2 regions of the Pseudomonas sp. FP597 genome follow, and region 1 is predicted to be linked to the other one. Evidence: riboswitches for the same ligand, from Rfam matches in the RefSeq annotation. Region 1 holds a riboswitch; the other holds the start of a gene.

Region 1 (5,490 bases):
CACTGGGCTTGGTCAGCGGTTTTTACAGTAACGGCATTGTCCTGGAGTTTCTGATGGGCATTGTGATCGGCATGATGTATCGCCGGGGGCTGTGCCGGGCCAGGCCTTGGCTGCCGTTGTTGGGTATCGTGGTTGCGTCAATGGCGGTTTATCACGGGGCAGATATACCGCGCGCGTTGGAATGGGGAGTGCCCAGCGCGATATTGGTCATCAGTTGTGTGACATTGGAGCGTTATTTCAAGGGTTTGCGGTTTTTGAAGGTGCTCGGCGACTGTTCCTATTCGGTGTACTTGATCCACGTGCCGGTACTCGCTGTTGGGCAATTTATTGCCGAACGGATGGAAATAGACCCCTATGCGATGCTGCTCGTATGCATGGCAGGGACGGCACTGGGCGCCTTTGCCAGTTACCAGTGGCTGGAAAAGGCGACCTATCGCAGGCTCAAGGGATGGTTCGGGGTTGATGCGCCGGCAGGTCTTTCCCGACAAAAATACTAGGACTTTGTACCTCGGTAATAATTTGGCGTAAACTGCCGGCAAGCCTGTGAGGAGTTTCCATGACTGCCATAACCATTACCGACGCCGCCCACGATTACCTGGCTGACCTGCTGTCCAAGCAGAACACGCCAGGCATCGGTATCCGCGTCTTTATCACCCAGCCCGGCACCCAATATGCCGAGACTTGCATTGCCTACTGCAAGCCCGGCGAAGAAAAACCTGAAGACACCGCGCTGGGGCTGAAAAGCTTCACCGCCTATATCGATGCCTTCAGCGAAGCCTTCCTTGACGATGCCGTGGTCGACTACGCCACCGATCGTATGGGCGGCCAGTTGACCATCAAGGCGCCGAACGCCAAGGTGCCGAATGTCAACGCCGACAGCCCGGTCAACGAGCGCATCAACTACTACCTGCAAACCGAGATCAACCCGGGTCTGGCCAGCCATGGCGGCCAGGTGAGCCTGATCGACGTAGTCGAGGACGGTATCGCCGTGCTCAAGTTCGGCGGCGGCTGCCAGGGCTGCGGCCAGGCGGACGTGACCCTGCGCGAAGGCATCGAGCGCACCCTGCTGGAGCGTATTCCGGAGCTCAAGGGCGTACGTGACGTGACCGACCACACGCAGAAAGAAAACGCCTACTACTGAGTAAGGTGTTCACTGCATATAAAAAACGGTGCCCCGTGAGCGCCGTTTTTTATGCTTTAAATTCAGGGTATTGCGAAGTATCTCTAACAAAGAAGATTAAGTGTGGGAGGGGGCTTGCAGTCGGCTTATGAGTAGGCTGATGCACCGCCATCAGGGCATAGGTATCTACACAACTTCCGGTGAGCGAAAAAAACTAGGGCGAATGGGCTGTTGTGGTGAGCGGGCTTGTCCCGCTCACCACAGGGAGGATTTTGAGCTTTTAAAATTGTGTAGATACCTATGGCCATTGCGGGCAAGCCCCTCCCGCATTTTTTTGTGTTTGTTCAGTTAAATCAGTGTGTTGCTGTTAATTTGTAAGGTGAGATATCAAGGCCGATAGAGGTGCGCATGCCCGGCCCGATACAGCGACGATTCACTGAAACCGTCGTTTGCCAGCACCCGTCCCACCACGATCAGCGCCGTACGCCTGAACCCCTTGGCCGCCACCTTCTCGGCAATATCACTGAGTGTTCCCACCACCCAATCCTGATCCGGCCACGTCGCTCGGTGCACCACTGCAATCGGGCAGTCCGCGCCATAGTGCGGCAGCAGATCGGCGACGATCCTTTCCAGATGATTGACCCCCAGGTGAATCGCCATGGTCGTGCCGTGACGCGCCAGGCTGTCGAAATCCTCGCCTGCCGGCATGCTGGTTTTATCGGCGTAGCGCGTGAGGATCACGCTCTGAGCGATATCCGGCAGGGTCAGTTCGGTCTCCAGCAAGGCGGCGCAGGCGGCTACCGCCGTGACGCCGGGGATGATCTGGAACGGGATGCCCGCTTCGCGCAAATACCGGATCTGCTCGCCAATCGCTCCATACAGGCTGGGATCGCCGGAATGTACGCGGGCCACGTCCAGGCCTTTGGCGTGGGCAGCCTTGATCAGGTCGATGATCTGTTCCAGGTGCAATTCGGCGCTGTTGACCACTTGCTGCGCCTGATGGCCTACCAGCACCGCCGCAGGCACCAACGAGCCGGCATAAATGATCACCGGGCACTGGCGAATCAGGCGCTGGCCTTTGACGGTGATCAATTCCGGGTCGCCGGGGCCGGCGCCGATGAAGTAGACGGTCATACGCAAATCCTGTGACAAGCGGCGAGCATGAAGGTTGTTCATGATCGGGAAGGGCGATTATCGAGCGTTTAGTCGCCGCAGGCCAATGCAAAGGTGGCCTGGGCGTTTTTTTTGCGGGTGATCAACAGGCGGGCCGGGGCATTGGTGAGCTGTTCGGCAAGCGCCAGCGCGGCACTTTCGGCGATGCCGTAGCAGCCCGTATGGGCAAATGCGACCGCCGATTTGTGGCTGAGACGGTCTTCATAAACAGCCAACTGCGTGGCACTGAAACACTGCAAGGGCAGCTTGAGCAACCGCGCCAGGTCGAGCAAACCGGGCTCATCCTGTTTGCGATCGAGGCTGGCCAGTGCGGTGATGCGCTGGCGATCGATGCCGCCCTCGGCGAGGGCGGCATCAAACAGCGCCAGCAGGGTGTAAACCTCACAACCGCGCTGGCAGCCCAGGCCGACGACGCAGGTCATGCCGAGTAGTGATCATCGCGGTTGCGCCGGAACAGCCAGGCGCTGATCAGGCCCAGTGCCAGCCAGAACGCCATGTTGGTCAACTGCGAAGCGATCTTGAATTGAGCCTCCAGCGCTTCTGGCGCCAGCATCGAGTGCACTTGCGGTTGGGGCGCGCCGATCACGTGCGGCACTGCCAGGATGGCCGCGCCCAGCACTTTGAGCAGCCAATGGCGGCCGAACACGATCAGTGCAATTCCGACAGCGGTAGACGCGGCGGTGCCGATCCACCAGGTCTGGCGCAGCGCCAGCTCGGCGGCGGCAGTGCCCGGCAATTCCGGCGGCAGGCCGAGGGTGGGCGCCAGCACAAAGGTCGCATAACCGGCCAGGCCCCAGAGCAGGCCCTGGGCGGTGCGGGTGGGTGCGCGCAGGGTGTACAAGCCTGCCAGCATCAGCGCAAAACCGACGGCGACCACCAGATTGCCGCCGGTGGTGGACAGCACGCGCTGCCAGCCGTCTTCCGGCGACCAGGCTTCGGCGTCGTGGCTGTGGGCAGCGGCGCCGGCGCCGTGTTCGTGGGCTACTTCGGCGGTTGCCGGGGCGTGCTCAAAGGTTTCCGCCTGCAGAATCAGCGGGGCGACCCAGAAACTTTGCAGCAGGGTCAGCAGCAGGGCGGCCAAAAGGCCAGTGAATCCTGCGGTTTGCGCAATACGCTTGATCATCTCGGCAGGCCTCAGTGGCACGGGAACGCGGCGCTGTGGCGGGTATCGTGGGCGGCGTTGTGCACCGCCTCGATGTGCGAGAAGCCGGCGAAATACACCAGGCACGCGCCGAGGATCGACGCGCCGATGGCGGCGGTCAGACGTTGGCTGAGGGTAGTGGTACTGCTGGCGGTAGCTGAGGTGCTGCTGATGATCGACATGGCGCGTCCCTTTCAGGTGTCAGGGTGAAACGAGCGCATGAAAACCCCGCGAGCCGGGCACGCAGGGTTTTGAACAGCGCCCGCCCACCGCGGGTTTGTTATCTGATTTTTCGGGCCGGTCTCCGGGCTCGCGAGGGACTCTGGGTCTATAAAGCATCGCCTTCCCATGCCATACCGACACAGTGGATCTGACGCTTCGCTCGCTTACCGTTGCGGGGGCAGCACCGGACTGGCCATCTGTCGATGACGCACCGGTTTCCCGTTTCACCCTGTGAAGGGCACCCGAAACAAGGCCTGTAGGAAAGCATGCAGAGCGACGGTAGTCAAATTGACCGAGCACCTGTAGCCTTGCATCCTGCGAGGTTCTTCGGCCCAGGCCGAAGCTAAGAAGGGAACACGGTTCAATCCGTGGCTGCCCCCGCAACTGTGAAGGGTTTACCGACTGCCATGCCACTGCCCATCAGGCGGGAAGGCGCAGCCGGCGCCGGCCTGATGGCCCGCATGCCCCTAGCCAGGAGACCTGCCTCGCAACCGATTTTCCACTTCAACCGGGCGGGGTGATCCGGTGACGAAATCCGCTGCTGCGCGCCGTCGCAGGGCTTATCGTCCCGTATGCCCGCCCTCAAGGGCATCCGATGAAAACACTGGCCAAACTTCCCGTCACCATCGTTACCGGCTTCCTCGGGTCGGGCAAAACCACCTTGCTGCGCCATATGCTCGACAATGCCCAGGGCCGTCGCATCGCCGTGATCGTCAACGAGTTCGGCGAGCTGGGCATCGACGGTGAAATCCTCAAGCAGTGCTCTATCGGTTGCACCGAGGAAGAAGCCAACGGTCGTGTCTACGAACTGGCCAACGGCTGCCTGTGCTGCACCGTGCAGGAAGAATTCTTCCCGGTGATGCGTGAGCTGGTGGCCCGTCGCGGCGACCTCGACCATATCCTCATCGAAACCTCGGGCCTGGCGCTGCCAAAACCGTTGGTGCAAGCCTTCCAGTGGCCGGAAATCCGCAGCGCCTGCACGGTTGACGCGGTGATCACCGTGGTCGACAGCCCCGCCGTGGCCGCCGGTACCTTCGCCGCGTTCCCCGACCAGGTCGACGCCCAGCGCAAGCTCGACCCGAATCTGGATCACGAGTCGCCCTTGCACGAGCTGTTCGCCGACCAGTTGGCCAGCGCCGACCTGGTGATCCTCAATAAATCCGACCTGATCAGCCGCGAAGACCTGGCCCGCGTGCGCCTGGAAGTCGCCCAAGAGCTGCCGCCGGCGGTGAAAGTCATCGAAGCCAGCAGTGGCCGCGTTCCGCTGGACGTGCTGATCGGCCTGGGTGCCGGCTCCGAAGAGCACATCGACGGTCGCCACAGCCATCACGATCATCATCACGACGGTGAAGACGATCACGACCATGACGCTTTTGACTCGATCTCCATCGACCTGCCGCAGGCCGACGAAGCCTTGCTGCTCGACGCGCTGACCCAACTGGTGGTGCAGCACGGCATCCTGCGCGTCAAAGGCTTCGCCGCGATCCCGAACAAGCCGATGCGTCTGCTGGTCCAGGGCGTGGGCACGCGTTTCGACAAGCACTTCGACCGTGCCTGGGGCGCTGACGAGGCGCGCATCACGCGCCTGGTGCTGATCGGCCAGGACCTGGATGCCGCCGGCCTTGAAGCGCAGTTGCGCGCAGCGCTCAGCGTTTAACCCATGCACCTGCTCAGGACTCAGCCCGGTGGTTTCGTCGCGGACGACAATATCGCCGACCTTGGCCAGACCCCTGCCGAACTGGTGATCCTGTGCAGCGGCGATTCGAGCCTGGCGCTGCTGGCCGAAGCGGCGCAACAGCTACCCGACGATTACCCCAGCCTGCGCCTGGCCAAC
Region 2 (5,490 bases), 1.4 Mb from region 1:
ATCCAGCGCGCGACGGTGCCACAGGCACACGGCCAATCCCGCGACCGCCACCGGCACCGCCAGCCACACCGACGGCCAGCGCACGCCGCTGAGGTTGCCGAGCAGCCAGAACAGGATGCCGCGCGCCTGTTCCGAGCTGGCGGATTTGGTGATCAGGAACGCGGTGAGCGCATTGAACAGCTGCGAGCCGGCAATGCCCGCGAGGATGATCTGCCCGGTGCCGCTCAGGGAACCGCTGGCCCGTGTCAGCAGAATCACCAGCGCAAACGCCGCCATGGCCCCGACAAACGCGCCGGCCGACAGCGAAATCAAGCCGCCGCCCACGCCCATCAACGCCACCAGCACCGCGCCGGTCGAGGCGCCCGCGCTGATGCCCAGCAGGTACGGATCGGCCAACGGGTTGCGCAGCAATGACTGCAAAATCACCCCGCAGGTGGCCAGCCCGGCACCGCAGGCGGCGGCGACCAGGGCGCGGGTCAGGCGGTAATTCCACACCACGCCTTCGTCGATGGGGTCCAGCACGTAGCCGGCGTTCCACAGTTTGTTGGCCAGCACCTGCAACACCACCTGCGGTTCGATGGCGGTTTCGCCGATGGCCACGCCGGCAAGGACGGCGGCCAGCAGCAGCGCGAGGGCAAGTAAGGTACGGATCATTTGGACAGGTCGTAGCCGTCGATGGCCCCGGCCAATTGTTCAAGGCCATCAAAGGTGCGCAGGCTGGCCTGCAGCGCCAGGGCGTCGAGGATGATGATGCGGTTGTTTTTTACCGCGTCCATGTTGCGCGTGACCGGGTCGCTGCGCAGGAAGGCGAGTTTCTTTTCATGGTCGTCGGCGGGGTAGCGGCGGCGGTCCATGCGGGCGATCACCAGGAAGGTCGGGTTGGCCTTGGCGAGGGTTTCCCAGCCGACGGCGGGCCACTCTTCATCCGATTGCACCACGTTGTGCAAACCAAGGGTGTCGAGCATGAATTCGGGAACGCCCTTGTGGCCGGCCACGTACGGGTCGCTGGCCATCTCCGCGCTGGAGAACCACACCAGTGCGCTGGCCTGTTTCAAGCCCTTGCCTTGCGCGGTGGCGACGGACTTGGCCAGGCGCGCCTTGAGTGCATCGTTCAGTTGTTCGCCGCGATCCTGGACGTCGAAAATCTGCGCCAATTGGTGGATGCTTTTGTAGATTGTCTCAATGTGGAACTGCTCCAGCCGCGTGCCGTCGGCGCCCACCAGGTTGTCCTTGCCTTCGCAGTCGGAGGGCAGCACGTAGGTGGGAATCTTCAGTTCATGGAATTGCTCGCGAGTGCCGACCACGCCTTGCGGGCCGACCACCCATTCCAGCTCGGCGGCCACCAGTTGCGGGCGCTTGGCGATCACCGCTTCAAAGCTTGGCTCGTTGTTAGCCAGGCGTTCGATGCCGTCGTTTTGCGCCTTGAACTGCGGCAGCACGCTGTTGAACCACAGCGAGGTGCCGACCACGGTGTTGCCCACGCCCAGGGCGTAAAGCATTTCGGTGGCGGCCTGGCCGATGGTCACGCTGCGTGTCGGGGCTTGCTGGAAGGTGACGCTGCTGCCGCAGTTTTCGACGGTCAGCGGGTAATGAGCGGGGGCCGCGTGGGCCAGGGCACAGAAGCCCAGCCCGGTGAGCAGGGCGGTAACGTGTGGCAGCATGGGGCGATCTCCGTGTGAACCGTACGTGAAGCAGGGGAGGTACGGCTCGGAAATACGCCCTCGAACGCTGCCGCTCGGGCAGGCGAGGATGTCCTTCCCGGACACCCCGCCGGTAGTGATGTTGCTGGGCCGGCAGGTCTCCTGACTGATGCGTCGTCGCCTCGCTCCAGCCTTCCCGGACGGTGTCCAGTGGCGTTGAGGAGCAGGCTCGGCACCTACAGTTGCGGGGGCAGTTTCGATTGGCGCCGCGGGCGGCGCTTCGAATTCCCTATTAGTCCCGTGGGGGAACCGGCGGCGGTATGGTAGTTGATTCGGCGCGGGAGCGGGAGGTCGAAGTGAGCCCGGTCACACGCGAATATCTTCAGGCCCCCGGATCAGCGCTTCGATGCGCGTCCCGGTAGCGCGCTCTTCATTGCTGAACCCGTCGTAATCGGCCAGGTTGCCAAAGCGAATGCCGGTCAAGCCTTCGATCTGGATCACGCTGCGCTGGTAGGTTCTGAGCTGCCCGAAGACCAGGTCGAGCTGACCCAGTTCACGGCTTTGGTCGATCATGTAGGCGCTGGCTGAAGGCTTGCCATCGTCGCTCAGGTACGCGACGACTTTCCAGAATGCCTTGGGGATTTTGACGCCACGGTACAGGCGGTCGTCGTCGGCGAAGACCGGGCCGGTGAACACCGTGGCACGGGCTTTCCAGCGCTGGGTGTTGTCGAGGAGATAGTCTTCGAGTTCGAGCCAGGTCTTCTGGTTGAAGCCGCTCATCTGCGGTGAGCAGTTGGTGAAATGGAAGGTGTCGAGGTTGGCGGTGGTTGCCTCGTCGCCCCAGTTGGGGTCCTGGCGCCGTACCAGATGGCCGCGGTCCAGGCCGTTGCCGGCGTAGAGGTCCTCGCCCACTTGGGCGTCGAGCGGCAGGCGGCCGTCGTAGGCCCAGCTGTCGTTGCTGCGCACGATGTCCACATGCCGTGCGCCGTCGATGTTGACCCCCACATAGTGGGCCAGTCGTCGGGAGCGTGACATCGTGATGGAAAAGTGCGTGTAGTCCAGCCGTGGTTGCACGTCAGCCGCCAACGTTTCGTTGACCGTAGGCCATGGCACCACGAAACTGCCGAGGAAGTCTTCAGCGTAACCGCTGCGGTTGTGCAGGTCCTTGGCCGGCGTGGTGCGCGGCGTCGGGGCCCTGGCCTCCAGGAGTGTGGGAAAGGGCGCGATCAACGGGCGCAGATCGGCGAGCCTGGGGCGGTGGGACAGGTCGACATTGACTTTACGTGCGGGCATGGGCTGCTCCTTGCGGGCCTGAGATAAACATACTGCAACATAGGTTCATGACAATTTAGGCCAGGCACTGACAGCCGGACTATCCTGAAACGGTTATCCGGAGTTCACCACACGCCAGAATGGAGCCAGCTTATGTGTGTTCGCCACCACCGCAATCCGATTTTTTGCCTGATTCCTCCGTACATGCTCGATCAGATCGCCCGTCACGGTGATAAAGCCCAGCGTGAAATTGCGTTACGCACACGGGCCAAGGACAGCACATTCCGCTCGTTGCGCATGCTCGCCGTGCCTGCCCGAGGCCCGGCCCACATGGCCGTGGCCATGGGAGCGGGCAAACGCCGCTCAATCTACAGCGCCGACGGCACCGACACCCTGCCCGGCAAACTGATCCGCGGCGAGGGGCAGCCCGCCAGTGGTGATGCGGCGGTCGACGAAGCCTATGACGGCCTGGGCGCGACCTTCGACTTTTTCGACGAGGTATTCGACCGCAACTCCATCGACGATGCCGGCATGGCGCTGGACGCCACCGTGCATTTTGGCAAGGACTACAACAATGCCTTCTGGAACTCGACCCAGATGGTGTTTGGCGATGGCGACGGGCAGTTGTTCAACCGCTTCACCGTGGCCCTCGACGTGATTGGTCATGAGTTGGCCCATGGCGTGACCGAGGATGAGGCCAAGCTGATGTATTTCAACCAGTCCGGCGCGTTGAACGAGTCGCTGTCGGATGTGTTCGGCTCACTGATCAAGCAGCACGCGTTGCAGCAGAAGGCCGAAGACGCCGACTGGTTGATCGGCAAAGGGCTGTTTACCCAGAAAATCAAAGGCACCGCGCTGCGTTCGATGCAGGCCCCCGGTACGGCGTTCGATGACAAGCTGCTGGGCAAGGACCCTCAACCCGGACACATGGATGATTTTGTGCAGACCTACGACGACAATGGCGGCGTGCATATCAATTCCGGTATTCCCAACCATGCGTTCTATCAGGTGGCCACCCGGCTGGGTGGGTTCGCCTGGGAGCGCGCCGGTCGCATCTGGTACGACGCCTTGCGTGATGCGCGGCTGCGGCCGAACTCGGGCTTTTTGCGTTTTGCCCGTATCACTTACGATGTCGCCGGTCGGCTGTACGGCATCAACAAGGAAGAGCAGAAGGCGGTCAAGGACGGTTGGAAAGCGGTGGGCATCAATGTCTGACAAGCCGCCAGGGCGGCGAGGAACAGTCATGCGAATTTCAATCAAGGAAAACGGCGGCCCGGCGTTTTTTCCGGGCCTGGCCAAGCCTCACAGCGTCGAACTGGACGCGCTGCCCGAGCCGGAGAGGCAAGAGCTGCGGCAACTGGTCGAGGCGTCTGACTTCTTTCAGTTGCCGCAAAGTACCGCTCCAGAGCCGGGTAAACCCGGCCAGGTGCATTACACCCTGACGGTGACCGAGGGTGAGCGCGAGCACACGGTGTGTGTGCTGGCGCCGGTGAAATCCCAGGCGCTGGATGGGTTGGTGCAGTGTGTACGCCGGCATGTTCGCTGTTGAGGCATCGTTTAACGTCAAAACAGCGCAGCTCCCCAGGACCTGTTATTTGCGATCCAGCCACACGGTCTGCGCGTTGCAGAACTCGCGCACGCCGAAGTGCGACAGTTCACGGCCGAACCCGCTCTTTTTCACACCGCCAAACGCCACCCGAGGGTCGGACACGCTGAAGGCGTTGACGAAGATCCCGCCGGTGTCCAGCTGGTTGGCGATGTGCCGCGCCTTCGCCGCATCGGTGGTGAAAATGCTGGCGGTGAGGCCGAACTCGCTGTCGTTGGCCAGGGCCACGGCGTGGTCGGCATCGCGGGCGGTAATGATCGAGGCCACCGGGCCGAACAGTTCCTGTTTGAACGAGGTCATCTGGTCGGTGACGTTTGCCAGTACGGTCGGCTCGTAATAGTTGCCGGCACCGGCGACTTTATTGCCGCCGAGCAGCAAGGTCGCGCCTTCTTCCAAGGTCGCCTGGACCTGGCCATGCAGCTCATCACGCAGATCGAAACGCGCCATCGGGCCGACGTAGGTGTCGGTCGAAGTCGGGTCGCCCATCACCAGTTTGCGGCTGGCCTCGACGAATTTAGCCGTGAAGGCTTCCACCACACCGGCTTCGATAATCAGGCGCTTGGCGGCGGCGCAGACCTGGCCGCTGTTCTGGAAACGCCCGATCACGGCGGCCTGCGCGGCGGCATCAAGGTCGGCGTCGTTAAGCACGATAAACGGGTCGGAGCCGCCCAATTCCAGCACGCATTTTTTCAGCGCTGCACCGGCCTGGGAGCCGATGGCGATACCGGCACGCACGCTGCCGGTGAGGGTGATGGCGGCGATGCGTGGGTCGGCGATGGCGCTGGAGACGCCGTCGGTGGTCACGTTGATCACTTCGAACAGGCCCTCGGCAAAACCGGCTTTCTGGAAGGCTTGCTGGATCAGGTAGGCGCTGCCCATCACGTTCGGTGCGTGTTTGAGTACATAGGTATTGCCCGCGAGCATGGTTGGTACCGCGCCACGCAGTACCTGCCATACCGGGAAGTTCCACGG

The links. Region 1 has a riboswitch for cobalamin ahead of PSH66_RS13925 (CbtB-domain containing protein). Riboswitches for the same ligand answer to the same signal wherever they lie in the genome.
Region 2: linked by a shared signal. The riboswitch ahead of PSH66_RS20030 (ABC transporter substrate-binding protein) and the one ahead of PSH66_RS13925 (CbtB-domain containing protein) in region 1 are both predicted to bind cobalamin.

Annotation. Positions count from the first base shown of each region.
Region 1 covers NZ_CP117432.1:2,982,695-2,988,184, forward strand. The annotation lists gene PSH66_RS13900 (acyltransferase) at 1-497, shown strand, start outside; gene nfuA (Fe-S biogenesis protein NfuA) at 557-1,141, shown strand; gene cobM (precorrin-4 C(11)-methyltransferase) at 1,508-2,254, opposite strand; gene PSH66_RS13915 (cobalamin biosynthesis protein) at 2,323-2,715, opposite strand; gene PSH66_RS13920 (CbtA family protein) at 2,712-3,416, opposite strand; gene PSH66_RS13925 (CbtB-domain containing protein) at 3,428-3,616, opposite strand; cobalamin riboswitch at 3,712-3,917, opposite strand; cobalamin riboswitch at 3,960-4,159, shown strand; gene cobW (cobalamin biosynthesis protein CobW) at 4,252-5,313, shown strand; gene cobN (cobaltochelatase subunit CobN) at 5,317-5,490, shown strand, end outside.
Region 2 covers NZ_CP117432.1:4,400,918-4,406,407, reverse strand. The annotation lists gene PSH66_RS20035 (iron ABC transporter permease) at 1-654, opposite strand, end outside; gene PSH66_RS20030 (ABC transporter substrate-binding protein) at 651-1,661, opposite strand; cobalamin riboswitch at 1,775-1,969, opposite strand; gene PSH66_RS20025 (DNA/RNA non-specific endonuclease) at 2,007-2,933, opposite strand; gene PSH66_RS20020 (M4 family metallopeptidase) at 3,066-4,127, shown strand; gene PSH66_RS20015 (protealysin inhibitor emfourin) at 4,156-4,461, shown strand; gene PSH66_RS20010 (aldehyde dehydrogenase family protein) at 4,504-5,490, opposite strand, start outside.